Regions from separate parts of the Peribacillus sp. YIM B13472 genome, predicted to be linked through region 4. Evidence: riboswitches for the same ligand, from Rfam matches in the RefSeq annotation. Region 4 holds a riboswitch; each other region holds the start of a gene.

Region 1 (8,069 bases), on a different contig from region 4:
TGGCGTAATAATCAGGATGATCAAAATCGATATTCGTCATGATTGCATAATCCGGATAATAGGAAAGGAAATGACGGCGATATTCACATGCTTCGAATACGAAGTAATCAGAATTCGCGATTCCTTTACCCGTCCCATCCCCAATCAAGAAGGATGTCGGTTTAGCGCCCCCCATTACATGGGCAAGCAAGCCGGTCGTCGATGTTTTACCATGCGCTCCCGTAACGGCCACGCTGATGAAATTTTTCATGAAATCACCTAGGAAGCGGTGATAACGGATAATCGGCAAATCAAGTTCTTTTGCCTTCACGATTTCCGGATGACTATCCGGAAACGCATTTCCTGCAATGATGGTCATTCCAGGTTGAATATTTTCCTCGCTGAAAGGAAGGATTTTAATCCCGGCTTTTTCTAATGCCAATTGTGTAAAAAATTCTTTTTCGTAATCGGAACCCTGCACTTCAATATTCATATCATGCAGTATTTGTGCAAGAGCACTCATACCCGACCCTTTAATTCCCACAAAATGGTAAGCAGTCATAAAGCGAACCTCCACCAATCGTCTACCTGTATGACAGTATATGACGTCATCTTTTATTTGTTTTTTCCATTACGAGACTTATTAGTAACGCAATTTCTTAATAGGTTTTTCAAGCTCTTATTTTCAATCATTCATCAACAATAAACTATTATATCACTTTTTTATTCATTCATCCATGTCAGGCAGATGCCAATTTATCAAATCATTGGTTTTTCCCTCAATTAAGGTGATAAAAAAGGGTTTTCACCCTTTCACATTATATTCAATTTCCTTTTATTAGGTTCTCTTAATTAACATGTAAAAATTCCAGTTCTTCTTCCGTAATCAATACATCCCTGGGCCTTGAGCCCCTGGATTCGGAAACGACTCCCCGTTGCTCCATCATTTCTATTAGACGCGCTGCACGGTTATAACCGACACGGAAGCGCCTTTGGACACTCGATGCAGATGCAGCCTGCTGGCTCACGACAAATTCACAGGCCTCGAAAAACAGTTCATCCGCTTCTTCCGTGACCTCGGCCCTGTTCAGCAAGTCTTCCTGTTCAAACAGGTATTTCGGCTGCTGCTCCAGTTTAACATGGTTGACGACTTGATCGATTTCTTCATCACTCACAAAAGTCCCTTGCAGGCGCACCGTTTTCGACGAGCCGTTTTCAGCGAATAACATATCTCCTCTTCCCAATAATTTTTCTGCACCGCCGCTATCGATGATTGTACGGGAGTCCACTTGTGAAGATACCGAAAAAGCGATCCTTGTCGGGATATTTGCCTTGATCAATCCAGTTATGACATCGACTGATGGTCTTTGAGTGGCTACAATCAAATGGATGCCGCAGGCACGGGCCTTTTGCGCAATCCGGCAAATCGCTTCCTCTACATCAGCAGGGGACATCATCATTAGATCCGCAAGCTCATCGATGATCACCAGGATATAAGGCAGCTTGCTTGAATATTGACCGGCTTTTTCCGCTTGGTCATTAAAGCGGGTGATATCACGCACACCGGCATGTACAAACAATTCATAACGCCGTTCCATCTCCTCTACAGCCCATTTCAACGCAGCCGTAGCGGCTTTTACATCGGTTATGACCGGACTGACCAAATGCGGGATCCGGTTATATGGGGCGAGCTCGACCATTTTCGGATCGATCAACAGTAATTTCAACTCCTGCGGCGTAGCTTTATACAGCAAGCTGACCAGCATCGTGTTGATACAGACACTTTTCCCCGATCCCGTTTGCCCGGCTATCAATCCATGCGGCATCTTTCTCAAATCCGTGATAATCGGCTGACCGGATATATCGAGTCCTAAAGCGACAGCAAGCGGTGATTCATGCTCTTGAAACTCAGTACTTTCCAAAACCTCACGCAAAAATACCGGTTTGCTTTTCCTGTTCGGAATCTCGATGCCAATTGTATGTTTACCGGGAATGGGCGCTTCCATCCGCATATCCTGAGCAGCAAGGCTTAATTTGATGTCATCCATCAGGTTCGTCACTTTATTCACCTTCACTCCCGGCTCCGGATGCACCTCGAAACGAGTTACTGCCGGTCCTTGAGTGACATTGACGACCTTTGCACGGACATTGAAATTTTTCAATGTTTCATCAAGTAATAAAGTCTGTTCCTCGAGCCACTCATCATCATGCACTGCATATGTGGGAGGTGTCAGCAATTCAATATTAGGAAACACATAATATGGATTATCCTCCGCTTCCACGGAGCCAAAAACTGCCGGGGTATCGCCCTGGCCACTTTCTGCTGCAGCCTCTGTATGAACTGCTTCATGATACCCATTTCCGGAAATGGGGGATTCCTGCTCCAAGAGCGGCTTAGTGACCAGGCTGGAACCAATATTGGATTCAACTGTATTTTCAGGCACGGCGGCGGTTTCCGAACCAGCCTTAGTGTCCAAAAAGGTTGGTGTAATGACCGGAGTCCGCTCTTTCGGCATAACTCTGCCTTCCTCCTGTTTCCGTTCAGGAATGGCGGATGGTTTCGCTTGTCCTGTCTCCATTTCAGCTGCATCATTCATTGGTCGCTTATCAGGTGAAACTACTGCCCTTTCCGAATTAAGGCTTTTTTTTTCCGGCATCATTTTATTCATGAAGCTGTTTTTTTCCCGATCTTGCTTAAGCATCATCACATTAAATGGGATATGTTTTTTCGGACGTTTTGGCTGCACTTCAGGTATTGCCTCAGATGAATCTTCAGGCAGTGTCCCTTGACGAACGGATGGTTGATTTGATTGTGCAGCAACCTCCCCAGGAACAGATATAGCTTCAGGCGGTGTGTCGTCCGCCTGTTCCATGATGGATACAGCGACTTCGCGTCCAAAATCGACTTGGTCCTGTTCAATGGCCTCTTTTTCCACCGCAGGCTCAATTATGTCAGGCTCGCTTACTGCTTCTTCTGGCAGTGACTCATTGGAATTCCTGCGAAAAAAAGCGGGTATCTCCGAATCTTCCCTTTTTTCTTCTGCTTGTTCCGGTATAAGAACGGATGGTTCTATCGTCATTTCCTCATGTGACACTTCTTTTGAGATTTCAGGGATCGATACCGGAATCTCGATATCAGGTCCTTCTTTTTTAAAGATGGGCATTTTGCTTTCCAATTCATATTCGACAATTTCTTCAGAAGGGACTATTTTTTTTTCCGGACGACGGAACCCATAAATGGGTGAAGGGATTTCCGTTGGGCGGAATGGAGTATTTGACGGGACTATTTTTGAGGTTTCCTCCCGGTCGATGCTTCTCCGTTTTGGTTCAGTATCCCTTGCAGGCCTTCTCGTTGTTTCTTTGGTCACATTCTTCCCCTGTTTTGGTTCGTTGTCTTCCCTGTTTCTTTCCCTAGGCTTTCTTTTATTCTGCTCCCGGTCTGGAATGAGCGGAAACTTGAACTGTCCTTTTGGATATTGAAACAGGATTTTCGTATCCGGGTCTGGCGTCTGTGACATTTTTTCCACTTTTTGATTATAAACCTTTATTTCTTCTTCCTTTGACTTCGAAAGCTTCGAAAAATCCATTTTCCTTAATGTCTCTTCATCAAGCGGTTCATCTATAATAATTTCTTCGATTTCAATAATTTCCTCTGCTTGGAACCATTTTTTCATCTTATTTAGCCATTTCAAAACTATCACTCTTTCTACATCTGTAGTTATGTAACTAATTCTACCAGTTATTTTAAAAATATCGAGAAATTTTAAGCTGAATTGGGGTTAGTACCTATTTTTTTATCTCATTCCTAACTAATTTAACGTATTTCGCAGAACTCCTACCCTTTTAAACCCCTTCTGGAATGAGTTTAAACCTATCCATTGGGAAATAACATTAGCCCCTAGTCTACTATTTAAATAAAACACCGCTGTTAAATCGCGTTTACAAAGAGATTAAGTTTTCATGCAGCCTTGGAAGCAGACTGGCCAATCCATTGCAACATCCTTCATGAAACCGCCGGCGGCATCCAAATACCTGCCGCAACCCATAAAACACCGTTCGTTAATACCGAACGGTGTTTTGTGGGTTTCTGCGTTTTTTTTGCAAAGAATGACCAAAGGGACTATTTCCATTCATAAAAACTGCATACAACCTGCGCCACTGATTTGGAAGCGATCAAAAGGGCATCTTCATCAATGTCGAATTTAGGATGGTGATTGAAATAGGCCTTCTCCACCCCTTTCGGTTTACAGCCAATGTAAAAGAAGCAGCCAGGAATCTTTTCTGCATAATATGAAAAATCCTCCGAACCCGAGAAAACCGGAAATTCCACAACCTTCTTAATATCTTTGTCATCCATGCTTTCCAGGCTATTTTTCACGAATCCAGTCAGTTCAGGGTCATTATATAACGGAGGATAATCGGGCACATATGTAAGTTCGCACTGAACATCAAATTCCGTTTCTATCCCTTTAACGATCCGGTGGATTTCCTTATCGATCAGCTGTTGGGTCTCTGCTGTCATATAACGAACATCCCCTTCAATTTCTATACGATCTTTAATGACATTAAAGCTTCCTTTTCCATCGAAAGAGCCGATTGTGACTACGCCCATATCAAAAGGGTTCAAGCGACGGCTGATTACGGTTTGTACGGCTGTCACGAAATGGGCGCCTGCCACAATGGTATCATTAGCCATATGCGGGGAGGAACCATGGCCGCCTACACCCTTTATCGCTAACTTGAAATAGGTCCGTCCAGCCATCGAATAGCCGCTGCGATACCCGACCACCCCTGCTGGATGAAATGGAAATAAATGGATTCCAAAAACAACATCCAGTTCATCCAAATACCCTGATTCCATAATGCTTTTTGCTCCTCCTGGGGGTGTTTCTTCTGCATGTTGATGAATTATTTTGATCGTACCTGATAGGGAATCTTTCAGCTCATTGATGCAGTCTGCCAGTACCAATAAATAAGCGGTATGCCCATCGTGTCCGCAGGCATGCATGACACCTTCATTTTTTGAACGGAACGGAACCTCCGCTTCTTCTGTAATCGGCAGTGCATCGAAATCGGCACGGAGACCTATCGTTTTCCCTGGTTTTCCGCCTTCGATCGTCACGATGATCCCTAATCCATTTCCTACATTCGTTTGAATCGATACATCTTTCCCCTTATAAAAATCAATGATATATTTTGCCGTTTTCTCTTCTTTGAAGGATAGCTCCGGATTCTCGTGTAAATGACGGCGGATTTGAACCATTTCCCCTTTACGGGCTTCCAGCATGTTCATTAATTTGCTTTTCACGTTCACGAGTATTCTCCCCCTTATTTCAAGTTGGTTAGCATATTAGTAAGTTCCATGATCGCTGCAAACCTTCTATATGTAAAAAGCCAAATAAAAAAGGACAGAGAAGGGTTCCGTAAACTTACCGCTCCCTTCTCTGTCTTTTTACCTTAGAGTTTAACTCCATTTTGGTCATGGAGATTTCCCCGTTGGCGGCACATTCCTACGCGCTCTACAGAGTTGCGTCTAGCTGCAGTTCCATTTACCTGAGAGATTTGCTCCAAGGGATATTTTTGGAACTTGCTCCTTCGGTGACTCAATCCTTTGCACTCTCCCACAACGTTCATCCGCTCGTTCTATTGTTTTATTCCATATTTTCAAAATATTACAATTATATTATCACCGATAAAAAAATAAATATCAACTCTAATAGTCATAAACTCTATTAAACTTTAAAAGGACCGCTGTCAGATGCTGACACGGTCCTTATGTGATTCAATATATTATTGTTCACGCTTTTTGTTTTTACCCATAATGAAGATGGGCTCCAACTCATTTTCTTCGTAAAGAAATGATAGGGCCGTTATCGGAACATGTCCGCTGGCAAAGAAGCTCATCGCCATTTGCGCAAGAATATCATAACCCGTATCATTCTTCACATCGGCAATGATGATGACATCCTGATGGGGAATGGCCACAGCCATGGTTCCCTCGATCTTGTCCTTCATTTCCCGAAGCCATGATTCATTCAGGATCCTGCTGGCATCATATCCATCATTCGTGTTCAAAAAATAAAATGCATTACCTGCAACGATATCCGACTTCATTTCAGTGGAGAGGGAACGGGCATTAAAAAGGGCAATTTCACGGATCCTGTCACCCTGCCAATTCTCCCGTTGAATCATCTTTTCATCTATAAGACGGTAGGTTTTCCCTAAATCAAGGGCATAAAAAATCCGGGTTTCAGCCGTATGCTCATCGAATAAAAATGGATTTCCTTCTTCCGATTCCATTGGAAAGGAGGTCGAGCGGATGACTGGGAAAATGAATTTCTCCTTGCCTTCCATGCTGTGTTCTCCCCCCATCACATTCAGGGCCTCTTCCACGTAATAGATAATTTCATCGATGGCCTTTTCCTTTACGCTTTCATAGTTAGCAAGTACAGGAGGCAACTCGATGGTGATCCCTTTCCCGGTCTTCACATTTTCCACCCGTAACGTATCTTGCTTACTATCGAATTTGAATGTGCGATTTTCATCTTTTAAACGTTCCTTCAGGATATTTTTCAGCTTCGTGCTGTCCATTTTCATGACTGACCCTCCTCTTCATTGAAAAATCCCCAGCGAGAAGGGGAAATTGATTATAGTGATTGTATGAATTCCTCAATTTGTTCTTGCGTTTTGCGATCCTTGCTCACGAATCTGCCTAGCTCTTTACCATTATCATACGCGATGAAACTTGGTATACCGAATACATCATTAGCCGCACACACATCGATGAATTCATCACGGTCCACATAAATGAATGTAAAGTCAGGAAATTTCGTTTCAATCTCCGGCATGATCGGTTCGATTACACGGCAATCCCCACACCATGTCGCTGAAAAAAGAAAGATATGTTTGCCTTCATTTTTCAATGCATCATATTGCTCAACGGATTGTAAATTTTCCATTTGAATATTCCTCCTGCTCTAAATGACACCTTAGTTTTTATAATCCCATCATACCAGACTCTCCAGAAATCAACCATTAATACGGATCGGTTGAACTGCAGGGGTCATCTTATTTCTGGGGCACGGATGAAACGATTTCCATCATTTGTTTTGCATCGGTTTTTAATTGGTCTTTATCCGTTTCGGTTGTCAGCTTCACCCCGCCGATTCCCACTGCAAGCTCATACTTTTCTTTCGGTATCTCTTTGATCGAGATAAAGCCGAATTTATCATCAGTCTGAAAAGAATGCAGCATTACATTTTGATCATCTTGTTCCTTTATCGCCAAATATAACACGGAGCTGTCTTCTTTTTCATTTGGATTGACAAATAATATATAAATCTTATCACTTTTTTGCAAAATCAAATTATTATCATGTTCTTCCACTACTTTAAAATCCTTTGGCAGATAGACCTGAATTAGCCCTGCCTCTTGATTGGGCTGTTTTTCATCGTCACGAAAAGCCACTTCAGCAGCCTTCATTGCCTTTTCGGTTTGTCTCTCGATACCTGAGCAGCCCACGATCAAACTGCTTATCAACAGGAAAACAAGGATATTCTTATTCGATAAAGCCATCGTCATTCCTCCAGCCGTCTCTTTTACTACCTTATGGATAATATTATCCTTATTTATGGAATTCATCCATTTTCAAAACATGGTACAATGAAAGCAATTTTAATACCGAGGAGGAAAAAAATGAAGTTAACCGTGTATCTTGCTGGGGAAATCCATTCGAATTGGAGAAGTGAGCTGAGAGATAAGGCCGCTGCACTGAAGCTTCCTTTAGAATTTGTAGGCCCGATGGAAAATCATGAACGCTCCGATAATATCGGTGAAGATATCCTCGGGGAACAGCCGAATCCCATCCTGAAGGATGCGGCCGCTTCCCAAATCAATAATTTGCGGACAGGTCTTTTGATGAAAAAGGCTGATCTTGTCGTCGCTCTGTTTGGCGAGAAATATAAACAGTGGAATACTGCCATGGATGCAAGCACCGCCATTTCCCTTGGTAAACCGCTTATTTTGATTCGTCCGGAATCCCATCATCATGCCTTAAAGGAATTATCGGAAAAGGCGAGTGTCACGGTAGA
Region 2 (8,069 bases), on a different contig from region 4:
GTAGGAAAATCCCTATCTTTCCTCTGTCCTTTTTGTACTAGGAAAGATAAAAAGAGAGGAGGTGCAATAAGACCTGTAGATATATGAGTCTATCTTTGGATTTGTACAATTAACGCCATATTTTCAAAAAGGTTGGTAGATCTGTTTCAAAAAAACTATATCTAGTACCTAACCAAGAAAGCGCTTACATCTGTAGGGCAGTTCCCCAGTACGTTAATAATTCACACTCATTGAAGGACTGACCCTTTATTGGAAAAAAATCCAAGTATCCTATAAAAGTAGAAAGTGGGAATTCGTATGCAGGAACAAAAGTTGGATAGAGGGCTAAAAAACAGGCACGTACAACTCATCGCTATTGGTGGGGCAATCGGAACGGGATTATTTCTTGGAGCAGGAAAATCTATTCATTTAGCCGGGCCATCAATTTTAATTGCTTACATGATTACAGGCGTCATTTGCTTTTTAATCATGCGCGCACTTGGAGAACTACTCTTATCTAATTTGCACTATCATTCCTTTGTCGACTTTGTAAGAGACTATTTAGGTAATATGGCTGCATTTGTAACCGGCTGGACCTACTGGTTTTGCTGGATTTCAATCGCAATGGCCGACTTAACGGCAGTTGGTCTTTATACTCAATATTGGTTTCCCTCTGTACCACAGTGGATGCCAGGGTTAATTGCTCTTGTCATTCTGCTATTTATGAACCTTGCAACCGTAAAACTTTTTGGCGAAATGGAATTCTGGTTCGCATTAATTAAAGTCATAGCTATTCTAGCACTAATTGTTATTGGTATTTTCATGATTATTAAAGGCTTTTCCACTGATTCAGGCGCAGCAAGTTTCACGAATCTATGGAGTCATGAAGGTATGTTCCCAAATGGAATAAATGGTTTTGTCCTCTCATTCCAGATGGTAGTGTTTGCGTTTGTTGGCATTGAACTTGTAGGACTAACAGCAGGTGAAACTGAAGATCCTGAAAAAGTTATCCCCAAAGCGATCAATAATATTCCTATTCGGATTATAATTTTCTACATTGGCGCACTTATTGTCATAATGAGTGTTTATCCGTGGAACGCAATCATCCCAACGGAAAGCCCATTTGTCCAAGTATTTGTGGCTGTAGGTATCGCTGGAGCTGCTGGTATCGTCAATTTTGTCGTCCTTACATCGGCTGCTTCTGCATGTAACAGCGCAATCTTCAGTACAAGCCGGATGGTATACTCACTTGCCAAAGATAAAAATGCACCTGTACCGTTTGCAAAACTTAATGACCGTAAAGTGCCTTCCAATGCATTGCTCTTTTCAACTGTTGTCATTTTAATTTCCGTTGTTTTGAACTATTTAATGGCTGAAGGAGTATTTACCTTAATTACAAGTATTTCTACAGTATGTTTCATCTATATTTGGGGAATTACAGTCATCAGCCATTTGAAATATCGTAAAACAAGACCAGATCTAGTGAAAAAGAACAAATTTAAATTACCACTTTATCCATTTTCCAATTACTTGATCCTTGCTTTCCTAACATTCGTCCTTGTTGTTCTTGCACTTGCGAACGATACTCGTGTTGCCTTATTCGTAACTCCTGTTTGGTTTATTATGCTGATTGCGATTTATAAGGTGCGCAAAACGAAGGTAGAACAGGCGAATCAGAGAGAGGTAGCGGGGAATTAAAAGGCAAGAAACCCTTTTGATTCTATTAACGGTGTTTGTCCAGATAGCTGACGCTCCATATTTTCCAACTCGGTGAGAAAAAAATCTCCGTTATAAAAAGCTTTAAGATATCTGGATGATCATATTATAATTTGAAAAAATATTTTAGAATAGTTTTGTTAGCGCTTTCAAAAATGCTTGACATAATTATTATCAACAACTATTCTAAATGTACCAAATTGAATAAGCGGATGACAGTTGTGGGAGAGTGCAAGCGACAAGCCACCGAAGGAGCAAGTTCCAAAAAGACCCTTGGAACAAATCTCTCAGGTAGATGGAACCACAAATGGACGCACCTCTGGAGAGCGCGTATAAACATATACGCCACCAAAGGGGAAAGGCTCTATTAAAAAATGGAGCTAAACTCTCAGGTAAAAGGACAGAGAAGGGTAGAGAACGCTACGACCCTTTTCTGTCCTTTTTTGCGTGCAAAAAAGGTTGTAAAGCATACTGTTTTTAACAGTTTTCATAGAAAAGTAGGCTTGTAGCGGGAAAGAAGCTTTAGTGTCTAGTACCGTGTTAAAATTCAGAATTGAGTAAAAATTCAGCAATAACGTTTAGGAGGAAAATAAAATGAGTTTACAACAAAATGATTCAACCATTTTTGAAGCGATTGAGAAGGAAGGACAACGTCAACATCAAACACTGGAATTGATTGCATCAGAAAACTTTGTTAGCCCTGATGTATTAGAAGCCATGGGAAGCGTGATGACAAATAAATATGCAGAAGGTTATCCAGGAAAGCGCTATTATGGTGGATGTGAATTTGTCGATGTGGCAGAACAAGCAGCTATTGAGCGCTTAACAAAACTTTTTGGTGCCAAATATGCAAATGTTCAGCCTCACTCAGGTGCACAAGCCAATTTCGCAGTTTTTTTCGCACTGCTTCAGCCTGGTGATAAGGTGATGGGAATGAACCTTTCACATGGTGGCCACTTAACTCATGGAAGTCCAGTCAGCGTTTCAGGAAAATGGTTTGAAGTTGTGTCTTATGGAGTTAGAAAAGATACTCAGTTAATTGATTATGATGAGTTGGAAGCTATCGCAAAGAAAGAACAACCTAAATTGATTATTGCAGGGACAAGTGCCTATCCAAGAACGATTAATTTTGCACGTTTTAGAGAAATAGCTGATCAAGTTGGTGCAAAACTTATGGTGGATATGGCTCATATAGCCGGACTGGTGGCTGCTGGTCTTCACCCATCCCCAATCCCATATGCAGATGTTGTGACAAGTACAACACATAAAACATTAAGAGGACCGCGGGGGGGAATCATTTTAACGAATGATGAGGTAATGATTAAAGCGATTAATAAATCCGTATTCCCAGGAATTCAAGGCGGTCCACTAATGCATATCATTGCAGCAAAAGCAGTTGCTTTCAACGAGGCTTTACAACCAAGCTTTAAGGATTATGCGAAACAAGTCATTGAAAATGCTGCAACACTTGGAGAAACATTAAAAAATGAAGGTGCAGCCCTTGTTTCTGGTGGAACAGATAATCATATTGTCCTTTTAGATTTGCGTCCGTGGAATTTAACAGGAAAAGAAGCGGAGAAATTATTAGAAGACGCGGGCATTACTGTTAATAAAAATACGATTCCCTATGATCCAGAAAAGCCCTTTGTTACGAGCGGTATCCGAATGGGGACAGCAGCTTTAACAACTCGAGGCATGAAGAGGAAAGAGATGGTGAAAATTGGTGAAGTGATTGCAACCGTTCTAAAGAGTAAAGGTAATAAAGACGTTCTTCAGAAAGCAAGAGAAACAACCAAAGAGATTTGTGATGTTTATCCGTTATTTCAACAGCCAACCACTGTGTAATGAAAGGGGCAGATTAACTGAGCAACGGCCATGGCAGCTGGGACAATCGTTGAGTTGAGGAACTCCAAAGAAAGCCGTGAAACGAAAGACATTGCATTGAATTTCACGATTGATTTGTGATCAAGTCGTACATGTTGAAGTTCCTTCCATCAAGCTGAATGTGATTGGAACCTCCTTTACATCTTCAGTAGCCGACATGTCCCTTACAGGGATTGAGAGCCGCATTGTAATGAGATTATTCAAGCTTTGTATAAAAGATTTACCAAGGATCCTTCGAGATATGTCTTTTGGAATCCTGGCAATGAAAGTAACCGGTAACAGGTGAAAGAACATCTATTTAGCAGAAAATCATAATTGGGGGTAGAACATGGGTATTGAAACAGCATTAAAGCAAACACCGCTTTTTGAAGTATATAAGAAATACGAAGCAAAAGTTATAAATTTTGGTGGCTGGGCTCTACCGGTTCAATTTACCAGCATTTTAGAAGAGCATGAAGCTGTTCGAACAGAAGCAGGACTTTTTGATGTTTCTCATATGGGAGAAGTACTTGTGGAAGGGAAAGATGCCGAGAGTTATATTAACTACCTTGTTACAAACGATGTAACAAAGCTTGGCATCAATCAAGCACAGTATACCGCAATGTGTTATCCAGACGGTGGAACGGTCGATGATTTATTAGTTTATAAATTAGGAAATGAAAAATATTTACTTGTCATTAATGCTGCAAACATTGAGAAAGATTACGAATGGATGAAGCAGCATGTAAAAGGAGAGATGGAGCTCCAAAATATTTCGGAAGACATCGCTCAGCTTGCCATCCAAGGACCAAAGGCAGAAAGCATTTTGCAAAAGTTAACGGAAATTGATTTATCAGAAATTGGTTCTTTTAAATTCGCCCAACATGTCAACATCTCGGGGATTACTGACGTACTTGTATCCCGTACAGGTTACACAGGAGAAAATGGATATGAACTTTATTTATCTGCAGACAAAGCGGTAGCACTCTGGGAAAAGATCTTAGAAGCAGGAGCCACGAGTGGATTAAAACCATGCGGACTTGGTGCACGGGACACGCTTCGGCTGGAAGCACGTCTTGCACTCTATAGCCAAGAACTAAGTAACGATATCAGCCCGCTTGAAGCAGGAATCGGCTTTGTCGTAAAGACGAACAAAGAAAGTGACTTTATCGGAAAATCTGCTCTTACAGAACAAAAAGAAACTGGATTAAAACGAAAATTAGTAGGGATTGAAGTAACAGGCCGGGGGATTCCGCGTCATGGTTACAAGGTAATTTCTAAAGATGGAGAGGAAATAGGTATTGTTACATCAGGAACTCAATCACCATCTTTGAAGAAAAGCTTAGGTCTTGCCTTGGTATCAGCCAATCAAGCTGAAGTGGGGACGCCGATAAAAGTGGAAATCCGAAATAAACAGATTGAAGCCGTTATTGTTAATGCACCATTCTACAAAAGGTAAGCGGAAATAATTTAATAGAGTTATCGTGTAGTTTTCATGTGTCGCTTTCCGTTACCTTGCATGCAGCCTGGAATCGACTACCTAAGAGTAAAATCACCTAAAATATATTCTGAATTATGAAAAAATAAAAAAACAAAAAGAAAAGAAAAGGGGAAAATACAATGACGAAATTATTATCAAGTTTTCGATATAGCAAAGAACATGAGTGGGTGCAACAATTAGAAGGAAACCGTGTTCGTATTGGAATCTCGGATTATGCACAAAAGGCGTTAGGTGATATCGTCTTTGTTGAAAATCCAACGATTGATGATGAAGTAACTGTCAATGAATCGATGGGAACGATTGAGTCAGTTAAAGCAGTTTCCGAACTTTACTCCCCTGTTTCAGGTACAGTAGTTACTGTAAACGAAGAGTTAGAAGGCGCTCCAGAGACGATTAACGAGCATCCATTTGAAGCAGGGTGGTTAGTCGAAGTAGAAATGTCCAATCCAGAAGAATTAGACTCACTTTTAAACGAAGATGAGTATCAAGCATTTACTAATGAAGGAGAGGAATAATATGACAGCCACTTATAGATACCTTCCTGATACGAAACAAGACCAAGATGAGATGCTCACATTTTTAAATATTTCTTCTATAGATGAGTTATTTGAAGATATTCCAGCTGAAATCAGACTGCAGGGTGAGCTAAACATCCCAAAGGCGGTTCCTGAACCGCTTCTTTTGAAAAGAATGAACCAGCTTGCTACAAAAAACAAAAATGCGAATCATTATCCGACTTTCCTCGGTGCGGGTACATATGATCACTACATTCCAAGTGTGGTGAACCATATGATTTCACGCTCCGAATTTTACACGGCCTATACACCTTATCAACCGGAAATCAGTCAAGGTGAATTACAAGCAATTTTTGAATTTCAAACGATGGTCTGTGAGTTGACAGGAATGGATGTGGCTAACTCTTCCATGTACGATGGTTTTACATCGCTTGCAGAAGCTGCATCACTTGCAGTTGCAGCTACGAGACGTTCGAAAGTTCTTGTTTCCAAAGCGGTACATCCTGAATCCCGTGCTATTTTACATACAGTAGCAGGAGGTCCGGGATACACAGCTGAGGAAGTAAACCTAGCTGATGACGTTACAGATTTAGGGAAGCTGCAAGAACAAATTGATAAGGACACTGCTGCCGTTATTGTTCAATATCCAAATTTCTTCGGTTCCATTGAGGATATAAAAGCAATTAAGAAAATTGCGGAAGAAAAAGGTGCCCTTTTAATCGTAAGCGCCAATCCCCTTGCACTAGCACTCTTGCAGGCTCCTGGGAAACTTGGGGCAGATATTGTGATCGGTGATATGCAGCCATTAGGAATCCCGATGTCCTTTGGCGGTCCACACTGCGGCTATTTTGCGGTAAATAAAAAACTCATGCGCAAAATCCCAGGACGAATTGTAGGCCAAACAGCAGATGAAAAAGGACAGCGTGGATTTGTGTTAACACTTCAAGCACGTGAACAGCATATTCGCCGTGATAAAGCTTCATCGAATATTTGTTCCAACCAGGCATTAAATGCTCTTGCCTCTTCTATTTGTATGACATCACTTGGAAAGCAAGGGATTCGTCAAATGGCACAGCTAAACATTGAGAAAGCTGATTACATGGCGAAAACTCTAGAACAGAAGGGCTATACCATAATCAATGAGGCACCATTCTTCAATGAGTTTGTTGTCGGGCTTCCACGTTCGGTAAAGGAAGTCAATGCAAAACTTCTTAAGGCCGGGATTATCGGTGGATTTGATTTAGAAAGTGATTACGGTTTTGAAAATAAAATGCTGCTAGCTGTGACTGAGCAGCGAACAAAAGAAGAAATTGACCAATTTGTTGATGCTTTGGAGGCGATTGTAAATGGTTGAATATAATGAGTTAATTTTTGAAATAAGTCGTCCAGGACGGGTAGGTTCAAGTATTCCGGATAGTGACGTTGACTATGTTGATACAAATGAAAAATTCCCAAAGCATTTAATCCGTGACGAACCTGCAGAGCTCCCAGAAGTATCAGAGTTGCAGCTTGTTCGCCATTACACAGCGCTCTCTAATAAAAACCATGGAATCGATAATGGATTCTATCCACTGGGTTCTTGCACGATGAAGTACAACCCGAAAATAAATGAAGATGTGGCACGTTTGGAAGGCTTTAGCCGCATTCATCCCTATCAGCCCGTTGAAACAGTACAGGGTGCATTAGAAGTTTTATATGAATTACAGGAAGAGCTAGCCGTCATTACAGGAATGGATGCTGTAACATTACAGCCATCAGCTGGGGCTCAAGGGGAATGGACAGGTTTAATGATGGTTAAGGCGTATCATGCTGAAAAAGGCGAAACCAGAACGAAAGTACTTGTTCCAGACTCAGCGCACGGTACAAATCCTGCAAGTGCAAGTGTTGCTGGTTTTCAAACGATCACGATTCCATCCGATAAAAATGGATTAGTCGACCTAGAAGAATTAAAGAAACATGTAGGATCTGATACAGCTGCGCTAATGTTGACGAATCCGAATACTCTTGGACTTTTTGAAAAAGAAATAGTGGAAATCGCTCAGGTTGTTCATGAAGCAGGGGGCCTATTATATTATGACGGAGCGAATGCCAATGCCATTTTAGGTAAAACAACACCAGGTCAAATGGGCTTTGACATCGTGCACTTAAATCTTCACAAAACATTTACGACTCCTCATGGAGGTGGCGGTCCAGGGGCAGGTCCTGTCGGTGTGAAAGAGAAACTTACTCCATACTTGCCAGTTCCGCGCATAGAAAAAGAAGGTGATAAATATGTGCTGAACGCTAATTATTCGCACTCTATCGGAAGGGTAAAAGGGTATTATGGAAACTTCGGAATTCTCTTGCGGGCGTATACTTATATTCGCACGATGGGGCCTGAAGGGCTTCGCCAAGTATCAGAAAGTGCCGTGCTTCATGCTAATTACCTTCGTAAAAGATTGGAGCCATACTTTGAAGCGCCATATTTACAAATTTGCAAGCATGAATTTGTCCTA
Region 3 (8,069 bases), on a different contig from region 4:
AGGACGTGTCATGAAACTAATGTATGCCGTCATATCGACTTTGAAAGTAAATGAAGAACATACAAAGAAAATGGCTGCAAAATCCAGTATAACGGTTACTGAATTAGCGGATACCCTATCAAGAGATTACGAGATATCATTCAGAAAAGCTCATTCCATAGCCAGTACTATTGCAAAACGGTCGATTGGTGAAGGGAAGGAGCTTTATGATTGGGACACACAAGACATCAACAAGATCATCAATGAATTCGTTGCAGTAAATTTAACTGAAGACGAATGGAAAAAGATCATCTCTCCCGAATACTTTGTGGAAATTAGAAGCATTCAAGGCGGGCCCAGCCCGAAAGAGGTTACGAGGATGATCGTAAATAGAAAACAAAAACTGCAGCAACAGTTGCACGAACATAAGGGAATCGTTAAAGCAATGAATGATGGCAGGAAGGCTTTAGTGGATTACTGAAGATGCGGGAAAAAAGATAATGAGTTTAACGGAATGAAATTCACGAGTATTTGCTCCAAACTTACGAGAAAAAGTTTGGAATTCACGAGTATTTACTCCAAATCCCAAGTAAAAGCCCGAACCTCCTGATAAGAGTATTTTTTCGTTGTATTTATTAGTTGAAATAGGGATTTGATTATAAACAAAAAAGATTAGTAGTTTAATATGAGACATTGTTTTTTGTCTGCTATTAACTTTCTATAATCACTCTTAAGAAAAAAGGACATTATGACTTTGGATGTCGATTATAAGAAAAGCTCAGTCTTATGACTGAGCCTTTCGATGTTCTTCTAATGTTTCTTTATCCAAAATAACCAGCATCAGAGAGTGTTTCATATATCGTTAACGGATTTAGGTTCCAACTGAACCGCGGGGTTTCTGAAAGCAAGACTTACCGTGATCATCACAATGAAATTGACCGCCAAGGCGATGATTCCCACATTCAAATCCTTCGCTGCTTGCGGCAAGGATGGAAACAAGGTTCCTATAGTTGAAGAACTGAGTGTAATGCAGATTACGATGAATAATCCGGTGATGATGCCGGCGATTGCGCCATATTTATTGATGGGATTATTCTTCTTCAGACTAAAGAGCAGGGACGGGAATAGCTGTGTAATGAGACTGTATCCCATAAGAATTAATGCTGACATCGTTTCGCCGCCGTTTAAGGTGAAGTAGACGGCTATAAGGGCAATGACTGGAACAAGGAGCTTTGCCAATCGCACAACGTGGCGATCGGATACTGCAGGTGCAAATTCCTTATAGACGTTTTTCGCGAGCAGTGTAGCGACGCTCATCAAAAGCATGGATCCCGGCACCAATGCGGTCAACAATCCAGCTCCGCCGATTATGCCTATAAACCATGGATCAAAGGTCTCGATCGAAAGGCGCAGCAATGAGAGGTCTGCATCTGCCCCAACGAGTCCGGGCACTTTCAATATAGCTGTAAACCCAACGAAAAAGACGAATAACAGCATGAGTGTATATAAAGGGCTGATGATGGCATTTTTTCGAAATACCTTGCCGCTGCGTGCTGAATAGACAGCGCTGAAAACTTGTGGCCACATATAGAATCCGAATACGAGCAATATTACCGTGGAGATAAACCATGATACGCTAAGTCCCTGGTCAGGGAACTTTAGAAAACCAGGTTTGGCCGCATCAATCGCTTCAAACATCGGCTGAAATCCGCCAAAGTAATGCATCGGCAGATAAATCCCCAAAAATCCTATTATGGAGACCATCATTATATCTTTAATGACCGCTATCCAAACAGAACCGTGTATACCGGAGATCATCACATAAATGGTAAGGCTGATCGCCCCCATCCAAACTGCCTCGGACATTGAGATGGCACCATAAGATGCCTCTGAGACAATGATTCCCAATCCTTTCAGCTGCACGACGATCACTGGAATCATCGACACCACACCGACAAGTGCAGCCAAAATTCCTAAACTGGGACTCTTATATTTGCTCACAAAGAAATCGGATTGAGACATCAGTTTATTTTCTTTGGCATATTTCCATATTTCCGGAAGGAGCCAATAGGATAATACGTAAGACAAAGTAATGTAAATTAGAACATATAGAGCGGGTGCGCCCTTGCCATATGCCCAGCCGCTGCCGCCAAGGAAGGAGAAGGTCGTATAGATTTCCCCGGCCATCAGCAGAAAGACGAAAATCGCACCAAAACCACGTCCGCCCACCGTCCATTGTTCCAAGTCCATATCTTTTCCTTTTGAAGAGCGTATCCCTAAAAATATCGATAGAAGTAAAAATGCTAAAATGATTAAGAGAGCAATATTCATTTCTGGTCACCTTCCCGATTCCTGGGATCCAGCTTATACATGATGCCCAATATGGCAGAGGTAAGGACAACCCACATAGCCATCCAGAACATATTGAAAGGCATCCCTAATACGTATGGTTCTATTTTATTAACAAAAGGTAGAAATCCTAGTATGCCTATAAAAGGAACTAGAGTAAGGATATATATAATCTTCATTAAACAAACCCCTCCGTTTTAAATAAGTGAAACGTCCATCAATGGGGTTTATTCTTCAATGCCACTGATGGCTGGGTGAACCAAACCGGGAAGGAAAATTCGTGCATGTCCGATTTACCTTCTTTTAAAAAAGGTCCAATGATATATAATAGCTTACACTATTTTGATATAAAATTTAATGCAGTTGCCTGATATATTTGAGCAACTGTGCGCAGACAGCCGGACCCTGATATGTTCATAAAACAGATAAAGCCTTGAATTCATAGTGAGTTCAAGGCTTTATTTCCTTTAGCTATATTTTTTTCGAGTATTATATAGTATTACCAAAAGTATGAACCAGATTGGGGTCAAGAGCAGTGATAGTCGTGTTGCTTCAGCGAATAGCATAACAATAAGGATGAACAGGAATAATCCTAATATGGCGTAATTGACAAAGGGTGTAAAAGGAGCCTTGAAAGTCGATTCGGCTCTTAGATCAGGCCTTGTTTTTGAATATTTGATATGGGAGATCAAGATAATGCTCCATACCCAAATGAAACAGATGGCACTGATGGTCGTCACGACGGTAAATGCCTGTTCAGGTATCAGCTTGCTTAATAATGCCCCTATTGATACAACGATTGTGGATGTTAATAAGGCATTGCTCGGAACAGCCTGTTTATTTAATTTTTCCAGTTTAGCAGGGGCTTCGCCATTCCTGCTTAACGTATAAAGTATTCGGCTCGTTGAAAATAAACCGCTGTTGCATGCAGAAGCAGCGGATGTCAAAACGACGAAGTTGATGATCCCTGCAGCGACAGGAATGCCGATTAACGCAAAGACCTCTACAAATGGGCTGCTCGTGGCATCCAGTTGTGTCCATGGGTTGACGCAGAGAATGACGAATAGTGCACCAATATAGAAAAGTAAAATCCGGACAGGGATTTTATTGATGGCAGATGGAATGTTCTTTCTCGGGTTTGCCGTTTCTGCTGCGGAAACCCCGACCAATTCGACACCGACAAATGAGAAGACGACCAGCTGTAAAGATAATAGGAATCCAGAAATGCCATTAGGGAACATGCCCCCATGATTCCATAGGTTCGTTACGGAAACCGTTCCGCTATTGGTATTGAAGCCGATGATCAAAAGAATGATTCCTACGATGATTAAGGCAATGATCGTGATTACTTTAATGATGGCAAACCAGAATTCCAATTCACCAAATAACTTAACGGTCAAAAGGTTCAATCCTAACAGAATGACTAGGCATATTAGAGCCGGAATCCATTGAGGGATATCGAACCAATATTGCATATAGACGCCGACAGCTATGATATCGGCCATTGCGGTCATGATCCAACAGAACCAATATGTCCACCCTGTTACGAAGCCGGCCCATGGACCGACATATTCGGTTGCAAATTCAGTAAATGATGTATACCCTGCATTGGATAATAGCAATTCGCCCAGCGCCCTCATCACAAAAAACAAGGCAATCCCTATTATCAGATAGGAGAATATAATGGAAGGTCCAGCTAATTGTATGGCTTTTCCGGATCCTAAAAATAAACCGGTGCCAATGGTTCCTCCTATTGCAATAAGTTGTACATGTCGATTTTTTAAATCTCTTTTTAATTCCTGTTTAGCCAATTCTTACGCCCCCGTTTTTTATAGTCTTGTTAGTGAATGATTTCAACCTGCATGGTCTTGGAGAGAGGGACGTGATTTCTTGCCCTGCTTGCCTATTCCATTGGTTTTCAAGAGTGTAGTTTTAAGTCCAATCACAAAATGGACAATAAAAAAAAGAGATTGGATAATACCAATCTCTTAAAGGGTTCAGAATAACAATTCTATCATTCGTTACTCTTCTGTCCTTTTGCCTGAGATTGTGAATCCTTCGGCGCTGCATCTTGTACAGTCTCTCCAGAAGCTGCTCCTGCTATAGTGTCATCCATAGCATTCATCGCTTGCTTGTATGCGGTTGTGAAGAAATGTCTGTCAGTGTCAATCTTCCACTGTTACATCATTCATTATGCTTATAAAATAATATTGGAATTCTATCATCTATTTTTCGGAAGGTCAACAAGTTTTTTTGAAGTGAAAACGGCAATAGCTGCAGTTTTATAGTGGTCTTAATATTTTTTAAGGTACTTGAAAAAATTGTTTTTTGGATGATCACTATTATGAAATATTGAACATCATTTTTTTGAAATGATATTTTTAGATAAGGGAAATTGCCAAGATATATTTGGTAACTGTTTATTTCAAAAATACAATTGTATTTTTACAGAATATTTACTATTATAAGATAAGAAAACATAATTGAAGTGTTATTGATATTTTTTTCGATAAAGCATTTCTAACCGCAATAATTAATAGAGAGTCGTTCGTGTTAAGGATGGAAAAGCATTACCGATATTGCATCAGGGGGAGTTAATCATGTCGAACAAGGAATTAAAGAGAGGGCTGGAATCAAGACATATTCAAATGATAGCTTTGGGCGGAACCATCGGGGTCGGGTTATTCATGGGTTCTGCGAGCACGATCAAATGGACCGGGCCCTCTGTTATGCTTGCTTATGCAATCGCAGGTATTTTTATATTTTTCATCATGCGTTCCATGGGTGAGATGCTATATTTAGAACCGACTACAGGTTCTTTTGCAACCTTTGCAAGCAGCTATATACATCCCTTGGCAGGTTATATGACTGCTTGGAGCAATTGGTTTCAATGGGTAATCGTCGGAATGTCCGAAATCATCGCGGTTGGGTTGTATATGCAATATTGGTTCCCCGAGTTACCTGCTTGGATACCAGGTGTGGTCGCCATGATCATCTTGGGGGCGGCAAACCTCATTTCCGTTAAATCCTTCGGGGAATTTGAATTTTGGTTTGCGCTTATAAAAGTCATAACGATTATATTGATGATCATTGCCGGCCTTGGCCTTATCTTCTTTGGAATAGGAAATGGCGGGGATGCAATTGGATTATCGAATCTATGGGAAAATGGCGGCTTCTTTACGGGAGGCTGGACAGGATTCTTCTTTGCGCTTTCCCTGGTCGTGGCATCCTATCAAGGCGTTGAGCTTATCGGCATCACAGCCGGAGAAGCGAAAGATCCAACGAAGACCGTAACAAAAGCGATCCAATCAATCATATGGCGTATATTAATTTTCTATATTGGTGCCATATTTGTCATCGTGACAGTCTTCCCTTGGGATCAACTGGATGACTTAGGAAGCCCATTCGTTTCAACCTTTGCTAAAATAGGTATCACAGCAGCAGCAGGAATCATCAATTTTGTTGTAATCACTGCGGCAATGTCTGGATGCAACAGTGGGATTTTCAGTGCAGGGCGTATGCTGTACACACTTGCATTGAATGGCCAAGCTCCAAAAGTCTTTGCTAAAGTATCTAAAAATGGAGTGCCGGCATACTGCACGATCGCTGTACTATTAGGATTGGGCATCGGGGTTATCCTGAATTACCTTGCACCGCCGCAATTATTCCTTTATGTGTACAGTGCGAGTGTATTACCCGGGATGATTCCATGGTTTGTCTTACTTATCAGTGAGCTTAAATTCAGAAAAGTAAATGCCGCTGAAATGGAGAAACATCCGTTCAAGATGCCGTTGGCCCCTTACAGTAACTATGCGACAATTGCCTTCTTACTGATGGTGCTGGTCGGTATGTGGATCAATCCTAGTACCCGGATTTCCTTAGTTGTCGGGATCGTTTTCCTAGCCTTGGTCGTAGCAAGTTATTACATGCTGAAAATGGATAAACGAACACCATTGGATGTTAGATCCGATGATGAGATTTCCTGATAAGGTAACAAAAAAAGCCCTTCTCTTAATTCGAGAAGGGCTTTTTGTTTTTTTGATCAATTGTGGAACTCACGAGTAAAGCTGGGAATTCACGAGTAAATGCGTGGAATTCACGAGTAAAACCATTGAATTCACGAGTAAAGTAGTTGAATTCACGAGTAAATGCGTGGAATTCACGAGTAAATGCGTGGAATTCACGAGTAAAGTAGTGGAATTCACGAGTAAAGCCGTTGAATTCACGAGTAAATGCGTGGACTTCACGAGTAAAGCTGGAATTCACGAGTGAAGTAGTCGAATTCACGAGTAAAACCGTTGAATTCACGAGTAAAGTAGTTGAATTCACGAGTAAATGCGTGGAATTCACGAGTAAAGCCGTTGAATTCAAGAGTAAATGCGTGGACTTCACGAGTAAAGCTGGAATTCACGAGTAAAGCCGTTGAATTCACGAGTAAATGCGTGGAATTCACGAGTAAAGCTGGGAATTCACGAGTAAATGCGTGGAATTCACGAGTAAAACCATTGAATTCACGAGTAAAGTAGTTGAATTCACGAGTAAAGCTGGAATTCACGAGTAAAACCGTTGAATTCACGAGTAAAGCTAAATTGACCCCACTACAAGGGAGGGCCAGCAAGAGGAATGTATCTTTCTGTCAGGTTTTTTCATAGGATGTAACATATTTACCCGAGGAAGGGGTTATCTTTTGGAAAGAACAAAGCTTACCGGGCGTATCGTTACACCTAATGATGCTGAGTATGAGCGTGCCAGGATAAATAATAACTTAAGTTTTTCTAAATTCCCAAAGGTCATTGTGTTTTGTCAAAATTCCAATGATGTGTTGAATTCATTGAAGTGGGCCCGGGAAAATCATGCACCTTTCCGGGTTAGGAGCGGCAGGCATAGTTATGAAAATTTTTCATTAGTGAATGGCGGTCTAGTCATTGATATAAGTGAAATGTACAATATCAAGGTCAATCGTGAAAAAATGATCGCAAAAATTGAAGCCGGAGCTGATTTAGGGCGAGTATATAATAAGTTATGGAACTATGGAACGACGATTCCGGCTGGGACCGAAAGCAGTGTTGGTGTTGTAGGTCTTACGCTCGGCGGTGGAATAGGTATGTTAACGAGGCGCTTTGGACTTACTTGTGACAATCTGCTTGAAATAGAAATGGTAAGGGCGTGTGGAAAGAGGGGCGCCAAACTCATTAAAGCAAATAGGAAAATCAATAGTGATCTATTTTGGGCATGCTGCGGGGGAGGAGGGGGAAACTTTGGCATAGTCACTTCTCTTACTTTCAGGGTAACCCCCGTATCAAGGGTATCCGTTTTCTCCGTCACATGGGGGTGGGAAGATTTCGAAGCGGTGTTTGAAGCCTGGCAGGATTGGGCCCCTCAAGCTGATGAATGCTTAACTTCAGAAATAGAGTTCAAGGCAAAGGAAGCAAACGAAATTTTTGCTAAAGGTGAATTTGTTGGAACGTCACATAGATTGAAGCAGCTATTAAAGCCTTTGACAAAAACTGGTTCACCAATAAATGTCATGATAAAGGAAGTCCCATACATTGAAGCCGTAAGATTCTTTGATTATCCAGCTGGAAATCAACCGGCGTATCGAAAGAGGTCAGGATCTTTCATTGAAAAAGCTTTTCCGCAGCAAGCAATCATGACCATGAAACATTTTTTAGGAAATGCTCCAAATGAAAATGCAGCCATTTGGCACCAATCCCTAGGAGGAGTGGCGGGCCTTAAAGATC
Region 4 (8,069 bases):
AAGTTATAAATCATCACATCTTCTTCCTGGCCAAGACGGTGAATCCGTCCAATTCTCTGTTCGAGCCTCATGGGGTTCCATGGCAGGTCAAAATTAATCAAGTGATGGCAAAACTGAAGGTTTATCCCTTCCCCGCCAGCTTCTGTTGCAATTAATACCTGGATATTCTTTTGGAATAATTCTCGCATCCAGTCTTTCTTTCCACGCTTAAAACCGCCCCGGAAAGGAACCGAAGAAATTCCATTCTGCTGTAGGTACCATTGGAGATATAGCTGAGTCGCCCGGTATTCGGTAAAGATAATCACTTTGTCATCAATTTTCTTGATCAGTTCCAAAGCTTTTTCAGCCTTGGAGTTCTGAACTGTTTCATTCACTTTAGAAAATAAATCATCAAGCTTTGCCAAATAGTCAGGGGAAGGCTGATCATATTTTTCTTTCATATTCTTTAATGTATAAAAGACCGCCTCTCTGCTGCTGCATGCTTCCCTTTGAAGAGTGAGAGCCGAAAAGGCGCTTCCTTTTGATCCATCCGAAATAGGCTTGAATTTGGAAACAGCATCGTACAATGCCTGTTCCGTTGGAGAAAATTCAATGGTGATGGTTTCCACATGCCGTTTTGTCCATTCAATGCCAGTATCGGCCCGCCGGTTTCGAATCATGACAGTATTGACCAGTTCCTTTAGGTGTTCATCTTCAATGATGTTCCGGCCTTTCCCTTTATACTTTTCCGAAAAGAGTGAGGCATTTCCCAAGTGGCCCGGTTTCAATAACGAAACGAGGTGAAAAATCTCCTCGACTTTATTTTGAATCGGTGTGGCTGTCAGGAGTAGACAAAATTTCTTTTTCAGATTTTGGACGAATTCATAGTTCTTCGTCTTATTGTTTTTAAGTTTATGAGCTTCATCAATAATGATGAAGTCATATTCCTGAGTGAAAATGATATCTCGATGTGGAGCGCGTTTCGCTGTATCAATGGATGAAATGACAACATCACAGGAGTCCCAAACATAACTTTTTCTCTGAACGACTGCCGGAATATGAAACTTGGTATTCAATTCAAAAGCCCATTGTGTGACAAGGGAGGCTGGAACAAGGATCAATACCTTTTTTACTAGGCCTCTAATCATATACTCTTTTAGGATCAAGCCTGCTTCAATTGTTTTTCCGAGCCCCACCTCATCAGCTAAAATGGCCTTTCCATTCATCTTTTCCACCACTTGCTTGGCTGCTTCCAATTGATGGGGAAGCGGGGTTAACTGCGGAAGGTGCTTGGGCGCCTGTAAACCTTCAAAATCAGGGATGATAAGATTTTCCTCCATTTGAACCGCCAACTTATAAAGCTCCCAATTTCCCCATGGACCGTCATTTTCCATTTTTTGCAGAAACTCGTCATTCCATTCAGAATTGAAGGATATATTGATTTTCATAGAAATAACTCCCTCTTAAATCATAATTTCCTTAATAAAAGGTCAAAACCCGAACATTTCGTATGTGAAGTAAGAAAAATATTTCTCTTCAAAAGATATTGCAGAGATAAGTTTCTTAGGGTAGGATATAAGTATATTTAGAAAATTCCAATTTCCAAATGCTACAAAGAATCTTTGTACATCGATTTTGCAGTTCGCGTTTTCTTAGTATGGGCTATAGGCTCCTAATTTATCCAAGATTACTGAAGGGGATCACTCAAACGGTTTCTGAAGTTTTAGGAGAATTGGCAGAGAATGCTTCCATGATGCTCAAAGGTTTTACCGATGCTTGGGGCTATTTCGCTTCCTTTCATTGGTAGACCATTCATATGCGGGTGAAGATAAGGGGAGAGACTACGGATGTAGCGCCGAAGGAGCAAACTTAGCAGTGAATCTCTCAGGCAAAAGAACTCTTATTGGACGCAACTCTGGAGAGCGCCGCCCGTTTTGGGACGGCCACCAAAGGGGAAAACCTATTACATAGGTAAACTTTCAGGTTTCAGGACAGAGAAAAAGCTCAAACGGGCTTTCTCTGTCCTTTTTTGTGCTTTTTTCACATCATGAATCAGGATATACCTGATGCGTAATGACAAAAGCTTTTGATAATGAAGCCAATTAATTTTAAAAAAATCTGAAGGGGGTCATTTTTTGACCAATTTAAAAAGAACACCACTATTTGAGGTTTATCGTGAATACGGAGGTAAAACGATTGATTTTGGCGGCTGGGAACTTCCTGTCCAATTTTCGGGTATAAAGGACGAACATGAAGCCGTACGTACAAAAGCGGGGTTATTTGATGTTTCCCATATGGGGGAAGTCGATGTTAAGGGTCCTGGGAGCCTTTCCTTTTTACAGAAGATGCTGACTAATGATATATCAAAGCTGCAACAGGGCGGTGCCCAATATACCGCCATGTGTTATGAAAACGGAGGCACAGTTGATGATCTTATCGTGTATAAAAGGGCTGAGGACGACTATCTGCTCGTGGTCAATGCAGCGAATACAGAAAAAGATTTCAATTGGCTGCAAGCTAATTTAACGGAAGATGTCCAAATTACGAATGTATCGAGTGACTATACACAGCTGGCACTTCAAGGACCATCTGCAGAAAAGATATTACAAAAACTATCGGAAAATACTGACTTAAGTGAAATTGGATTTTTCAAGTTCAAGGAAAATGTCCTGATCAACGGTATCTCCACGTTGGTATCCCGTACTGGATACACTGGTGAAGATGGTTTTGAGATATATAGCGACAGTGAAAATGGTCCTGCCCTTTGGAAGGCGATTATGGAAGCCGGAAAGGAAGAGGGGGTTCAGCCGATTGGTTTAGGTGCTCGTGATACCCTGCGTTTTGAAGCGAAACTGCCGCTGTATGGGCAGGAGCTTTCAGCGGACATCACCCCGATGGAAGCCGGTATTGGTTTTGCAGTAAAAGTGGATAAGGAAGTGGATTTTTTCGGGAAAGCCGTTCTTGCTGAGCAAAAGGAGAAAGGAGCTCCCCGCAAGCTTGTGGGAATTGAAATGATTGACCGTGGCATTCCACGTCATGGGTATAAGGTCTACAGCGGTGATAAAGTCATTGGCGAGGTCACGACCGGTACCCAATCACCAACGTTGAAGAAAAACGTGGGATTGGTACTTATCGATAAGGAATTTTCGGTGCTGGATGCGGAAGTCGAAGTGGAAATCCGTTCCAAACGTTTGAAAGCCGTTATCATACAAACACCTTTTTATAAAAAACCACGTAAATAGAGAGGAATGGTCATTAGATGAAACATCGTTATTTACCCATGACAGAGCAAGATAAACAAGAAATGCTGCAAGCGATAGGGGTATCTACTGTTCAAGAACTTTTCAATGATATCCCTGAAAGCGTTCGTTTTCAAGGAGAATACGATATCAAGCCTGCTAAATCGGAACCTGCATTAATGAAAGAATTATCAAGGCTTGCTGCCAAGAATGCGGACCTTAAAAGCTATGCTTCCTTCCTTGGTGCGGGTGTCTATGACCATTACGCACCGGTCATCGTCGATCATGTTTTATCCCGTTCTGAGTTTTATACGGCTTATACACCCTATCAGCCTGAAATTTCACAGGGTGAGCTTCAGGCGATCTTTGAATATCAAACGATGATATGTGAATTGACGGGCATGGATGTAGCTAACTCCTCCATGTATGACGGCGGGACGGCGCTAGCTGAAGCAGCCATGCTTGCTTCAGGCCAGACACGACGCAAGAAGATTCTCATTTCAGGAACCGTTCATCCTGAATCAAGAGAAGTTGTGAAGACATATGCGAAAGGGCAACGCGTGGAAGTGGTCGAAATTCCTTATAAAGACGGTGTGACGGACTTAGCTGCTTTAAGTGAATTGGCGAATGATGACATTGCAGGAGTGATCGTGCAATATCCGAACTTTTTTGGCCGCATCGAGCCATTGAAAGAAATGGAGGAAATCATTCATGGAGTCAAGTCCATGTTTATCGTTTCCAGTAACCCGCTTGCATTGGGAGCTTTGACATCCCCTGGTGCACTCGGTGCAGATATCGTAACGGGGGATGCCCAGCCATTCGGCATTCCAGCGGCATTCGGGGGACCTCATTGTGGATATTTTGCCGTTACTAATAAACTTGTTCGGAAAGTTCCGGGCCGACTCGTCGGTCAAACGGTGGATGAAAATGGAAAAAGGGGATTTGTACTGACGCTTCAAGCTCGTGAACAGCACATCCGCCGTGACAAAGCCACATCCAACATTTGTTCCAATCAAGCTTTGAATGCCTTGGCAGCTTCTGTTGCAATGACCGCGCTTGGGAAAAAGGGTGTCAAAGAAATGGCCGTGCAAAATATTCAAAAAGCGCATTATGCGAAAAAAGCAATCATGGCAAAAGGGGCGGAAGTGATATTTGACGGTCCTTCGTTTAATGAATTTGTCATTAAACTGCCTGCTTCGTTTTCAGAAATCAATAAAAACCTTTTTGAAAAAGGGATGATCGGCGGCTTCGATTTAGGAACGGTTTATCCTGAGCTGAAAGACCATATGCTGGTCGCGGTAACTGAACTTAGAACAAAAGAAGAAATTGATGCACTTGCGCAGGAATTGGGGGATCAACATGAATAATCAAGATCAATCACTCATTTTTGAAATCAGTACTTCCGGTCGAATCGGATACAGTCTGCCAGAAATGGATGTTGAAACTATTCCGCTCGAAGAAATTCTTCCTGCCGGCTACATCCGTGAAGAAGAGGCAGAGCTTCCTGAGGTGTCCGAACTGGATATCATGCGTCACTATACAGCACTTTCCAAACGGAATCATGGGGTGGATTCGGGTTTTTATCCGCTGGGTTCATGCACGATGAAATATAATCCGAAAATAAATGAAAATGTGGCACGCTTCAACGGTTTTGCCCATATTCATCCATATCAGGATCCGGCTACTGTTCAGGGAGCATTGGGACTATTATTTGATCTGCAGGAACACTTAACGGAAATCACCGGGATGGACCAAGTGACATTGCAGCCTGCAGCAGGTGCTCACGGTGAATGGACTGGATTGATGATGATTCGCGCTTTTCACGAAGCGAATGGCGATACAGAACGAACTAAAGTGATTGTACCTGATTCTGCACACGGTACGAATCCTGCCTCTGCAACTGTTGCCGGACTTGAAACGATTACAGTGAAGTCCGATGAAAATGGGTTAGTCGACCTTGAAGATTTAAAGCGTGTTGTCGGACCGGATACGGCGGCATTGATGCTGACGAACCCCAATACATTGGGATTGTTTGAAGAAAACATTTTGGAAATGGCACAACTTGTCCATGACGCAGGTGGGAAGCTTTATTATGATGGAGCCAATCTGAATGCAGTCCTATCAAAAGCACGCCCGGGTGATATGGGCTTTGATGTGGTGCACTTAAATCTCCATAAAACATTCACAGGCCCGCATGGCGGCGGCGGCCCGGGTTCTGGTCCTGTAGGGGTGAAGTCGGACTTGATTCCTTACTTGCCTAAACCGCTTGTGGTCAAACAAGGTGAGCAATTCGTTCTTGATTATGATCGTCCGCAATCCATTGGCAGGGTAAAACCTTATTATGGTAATTTCGGGATAAACGTGAGGGCATATACGTACATTCGGTCAATGGGTCCTGATGGCCTTAAAGCCGTCACCGAGAATGCGGTCATCAATGCCAATTATATGATGCGTAGATTGGAACCTTATTTTGACTTACCATATAATCGTCATTGTAAGCATGAATTCGTATTAAGCGGACGCCGGCAAAAGAAATTAGGGGTAAGGACACTCGATATAGCAAAAAGATTGCTGGATTTCGGGTATCATCCCCCAACCATTTACTTCCCGTTGAACGTGGAAGAAGGAATGATGATAGAACCGACTGAAACCGAGTCAAAAGAAACGCTGGATGCGTTCATCGATGCGATGATCCAGATTGCCAAAGAAGCGGAAGAAACCCCGGAAATCGTTCAGGAAGCTCCGCATACAACCGTTATTAAGCGGCTTGATGAAACTCTCGCTGCAAGAAAACCTGTTCTGCGTTATCAAGCATAGACTGATAGCTTACACGAAAAAAATCCCTGCCTGCCGGCGGGGATTTTTCATGTTTTATGTATTAGAATTCATTAAAGTCCAACAGTTAACTTTCATTTTCCTAGGCCCGCATGATGCACATGAAGGCTTTTTAATTTAAAAGAGCCCATGCGGAGATGGGGTCTTATTTCTTTGCTTTGATTTTCCCGGTCCACATCTTGAAACCGCCCTTTAAGTGAAAAAGTTCCCTGTAGCCCTTTTTGTATAGCATGGCTGCAGCTCTTCCGCTGATGATTTCGCTTTGAGCGTACAAATATACAGGCTTGTCCGGCCTAATTTCGACCAAGCGGGTTTTCATTTGAGTCATAGGGATGTTTCTTGCGCCTAAGATATGACCATTATCGAAATCATTCGGTTCCCGCACATCGATTAGCTGCACTTTTCTGTAGTTAGCGATAAATTCGTCCTGTGTTAATGTTTTAACGATTTTACGCTGGCGGTACCAATTAAAAAGTGAATACGCAATAACCACTCCTAAGATGATGAGCAGTGTATATAATATTTCCAAACATAAAAACTCCCTTCTACCTTAACGAATACAGACAATCTTTATTATATAATTGCTTTACCCAATAATCAAAAAGAATTTTCATCAAATTCTTCATCGACTTGATAGCACTTTCTTTTTTACAGTGTTAAAGTCTGTTAAACTACTACATGTGAGTTTTTTGTGGGGTATTGAAAAACAGTTTATTGAAACGAGGGGTAAGGATGACTAAAGAAAAATGGGGTTTTATAGATTCGGGGTATTGTTCACCGGCTTTTAATATGGCGCTGGACGAAGCACTGTTAAACTGGCAAAGCAAAGGGGAAATTCCGCCAATCATACGCTTTTACGGCTGGGATCCAGCGACATTGTCGATTGGTTATTTTCAAAAGGCAGAAGCGGAAATTGATATGGAAGAGGTCAAAAGGCAGGGCCTTGGTTTTGTTCGCAGACCAACAGGAGGACGAGCGGTACTGCACGAGCATGAATTGACTTATAGCGTAATCGTTCCAGAATCCTATCCAGGAATGCCAACTACCGTTACTGAAGCATATCGTGTCATTTCTGAAGGGATATTAATGGGGTTCAGGAATCTTGGATTGGATGCTTATTTTGCCGTGCCTCGAACCGAGCAGGAAAAAGCGGCTTTAAAAGCGCCCAAGTCTTCCGTCTGCTTTGATGCTCCAAGCTGGTATGAACTGGTCGTTGAGGGCAGGAAGGTCGCTGGCAGCGCTCAAACCAGGCAAAAAGGCGTCATCCTTCAACACGGGGCCATTTTGCTTGAACTTGATGATGAAAAGCTCTTTAGCGTATTTAAATTCTCAAATGACAGGGTTAAAGAGAGAATGCAAAAAAGCTTAAAAAATAAAGCAGTGGCCATAAATGACGTTGCTGGAAGAAAGGTTACCATCCCCGAAGCGAAAGAAGCTTTTGAAAAAGGTTTTGCCGAAGGACTTTCGATCGATTTAGAGCCATACGTCCTCACCGAAAAGCAATTGCAGGAAGTGAAGGCCATTGCGGAAAGCAAATATGAAAGCGATGAATGGAATTTCATGAGATAGACGAAGTGGGATAATTGGAGTGATTAAATAAAAAAGTTTTTTCAGATTTTTTTGACCAAATAAGCTTTCCCTTTCAGGGATAAGCCCTAAAAGGGATGGGGAAAAAGCAAGGTCCAAATTAATTGAAATCTGATGAAAAATTATTGTAAATCGACATTTTCCTCCCTTTTGCTAACTATATTAATTGATTTTACGTTTGACAAAATTAAAAGTTATTCAAAACAAACACAATATATAGTAGTTGAAATATTTAATACGACACTATATATTGATTTTTGAGTTTCGCTATGATAAATTTAGGGTACTTGTTAAGCGAAACGGACATGTAAGGCTACATAAGGATTTTTGCGGCAGCAAGAACGGATCTTGAAACATATAAAGGAGAGGGAATTATGTCGGTTGTAATAAAAGAAGCTTTAAAGGTTGATCTAGAAAGGTTGAATAAGG

What was found. Region 4 has a riboswitch for glycine ahead of gcvT (glycine cleavage system aminomethyltransferase GcvT). Riboswitches for the same ligand answer to the same signal wherever they lie in the genome.
Region 1: linked by a shared signal. The riboswitch ahead of ACFX4I_RS08995 (amidohydrolase) and the one ahead of gcvT (glycine cleavage system aminomethyltransferase GcvT) in region 4 are both predicted to bind glycine.
Region 2: linked by a shared signal. The riboswitch ahead of glyA (serine hydroxymethyltransferase) and the one ahead of gcvT (glycine cleavage system aminomethyltransferase GcvT) in region 4 are both predicted to bind glycine.
Region 3: linked by a shared signal. The riboswitch ahead of ACFX4I_RS09590 (amino acid permease) and the one ahead of gcvT (glycine cleavage system aminomethyltransferase GcvT) in region 4 are both predicted to bind glycine.

What each region holds. Positions count from the first base shown of each region.
Region 1 is NZ_JBHZPG010000008.1:116,298-124,366, forward strand. Features, by position in the region: gene murC (UDP-N-acetylmuramate--L-alanine ligase) at 1-541, opposite strand, end outside; gene ACFX4I_RS08990 (DNA translocase FtsK) at 828-3,671, opposite strand; gene ACFX4I_RS08995 (amidohydrolase) at 4,100-5,287, opposite strand; glycine riboswitch at 5,510-5,613, opposite strand; gene ACFX4I_RS09000 (DUF1444 domain-containing protein) at 5,770-6,576, opposite strand; gene ACFX4I_RS09005 (thioredoxin family protein) at 6,627-6,938, opposite strand; gene ACFX4I_RS09010 (hypothetical protein) at 7,048-7,554, opposite strand; gene ACFX4I_RS09015 (YtoQ family protein) at 7,675-8,069, shown strand, end outside.
Region 2 is NZ_JBHZPG010000022.1:5,245-13,313, reverse strand. Features, by position in the region: gene ACFX4I_RS16705 (amino acid permease) at 298-1,677, shown strand; glycine riboswitch at 2,005-2,109, shown strand; gene glyA (serine hydroxymethyltransferase) at 2,290-3,540, shown strand; gene gcvT (glycine cleavage system aminomethyltransferase GcvT) at 3,908-5,017, shown strand; gene gcvH (glycine cleavage system protein GcvH) at 5,179-5,574, shown strand; gene gcvPA (aminomethyl-transferring glycine dehydrogenase subunit GcvPA) at 5,576-6,928, shown strand; gene gcvPB (aminomethyl-transferring glycine dehydrogenase subunit GcvPB) at 6,921-8,069, shown strand, end outside.
Region 3 is NZ_JBHZPG010000009.1:56,862-64,930, reverse strand. Features, by position in the region: gene argH (argininosuccinate lyase) at 1-460, shown strand, start outside; gene ACFX4I_RS09600 (sodium:solute symporter family protein) at 832-2,310, opposite strand; gene ACFX4I_RS09595 (DUF3311 domain-containing protein) at 2,307-2,507, opposite strand; gene ACFX4I_RS09590 (amino acid permease) at 2,796-4,139, opposite strand; glycine riboswitch at 4,348-4,426, opposite strand; gene ACFX4I_RS09585 (amino acid permease) at 4,929-6,314, shown strand; gene ACFX4I_RS09580 (hypothetical protein) at 6,340-6,615, opposite strand; gene ACFX4I_RS09575 (hypothetical protein) at 6,572-6,946, opposite strand; gene ACFX4I_RS09570 (FAD-binding oxidoreductase) at 7,016-8,069, shown strand, end outside.
Region 4 is NZ_JBHZPG010000006.1:89,749-97,817, reverse strand. Features, by position in the region: gene ACFX4I_RS06920 (DEAD/DEAH box helicase) at 1-1,427, opposite strand, end outside; glycine riboswitch at 1,802-1,889, shown strand; glycine riboswitch at 1,893-1,976, shown strand; gene gcvT (glycine cleavage system aminomethyltransferase GcvT) at 2,115-3,221, shown strand; gene gcvPA (aminomethyl-transferring glycine dehydrogenase subunit GcvPA) at 3,239-4,585, shown strand; gene gcvPB (aminomethyl-transferring glycine dehydrogenase subunit GcvPB) at 4,578-6,035, shown strand; gene ACFX4I_RS06900 (rhodanese-like domain-containing protein) at 6,199-6,582, opposite strand; gene ACFX4I_RS06895 (lipoate--protein ligase family protein) at 6,786-7,622, shown strand; gene ACFX4I_RS06890 (vitamin B12-dependent ribonucleotide reductase) at 8,015-8,069, shown strand, end outside.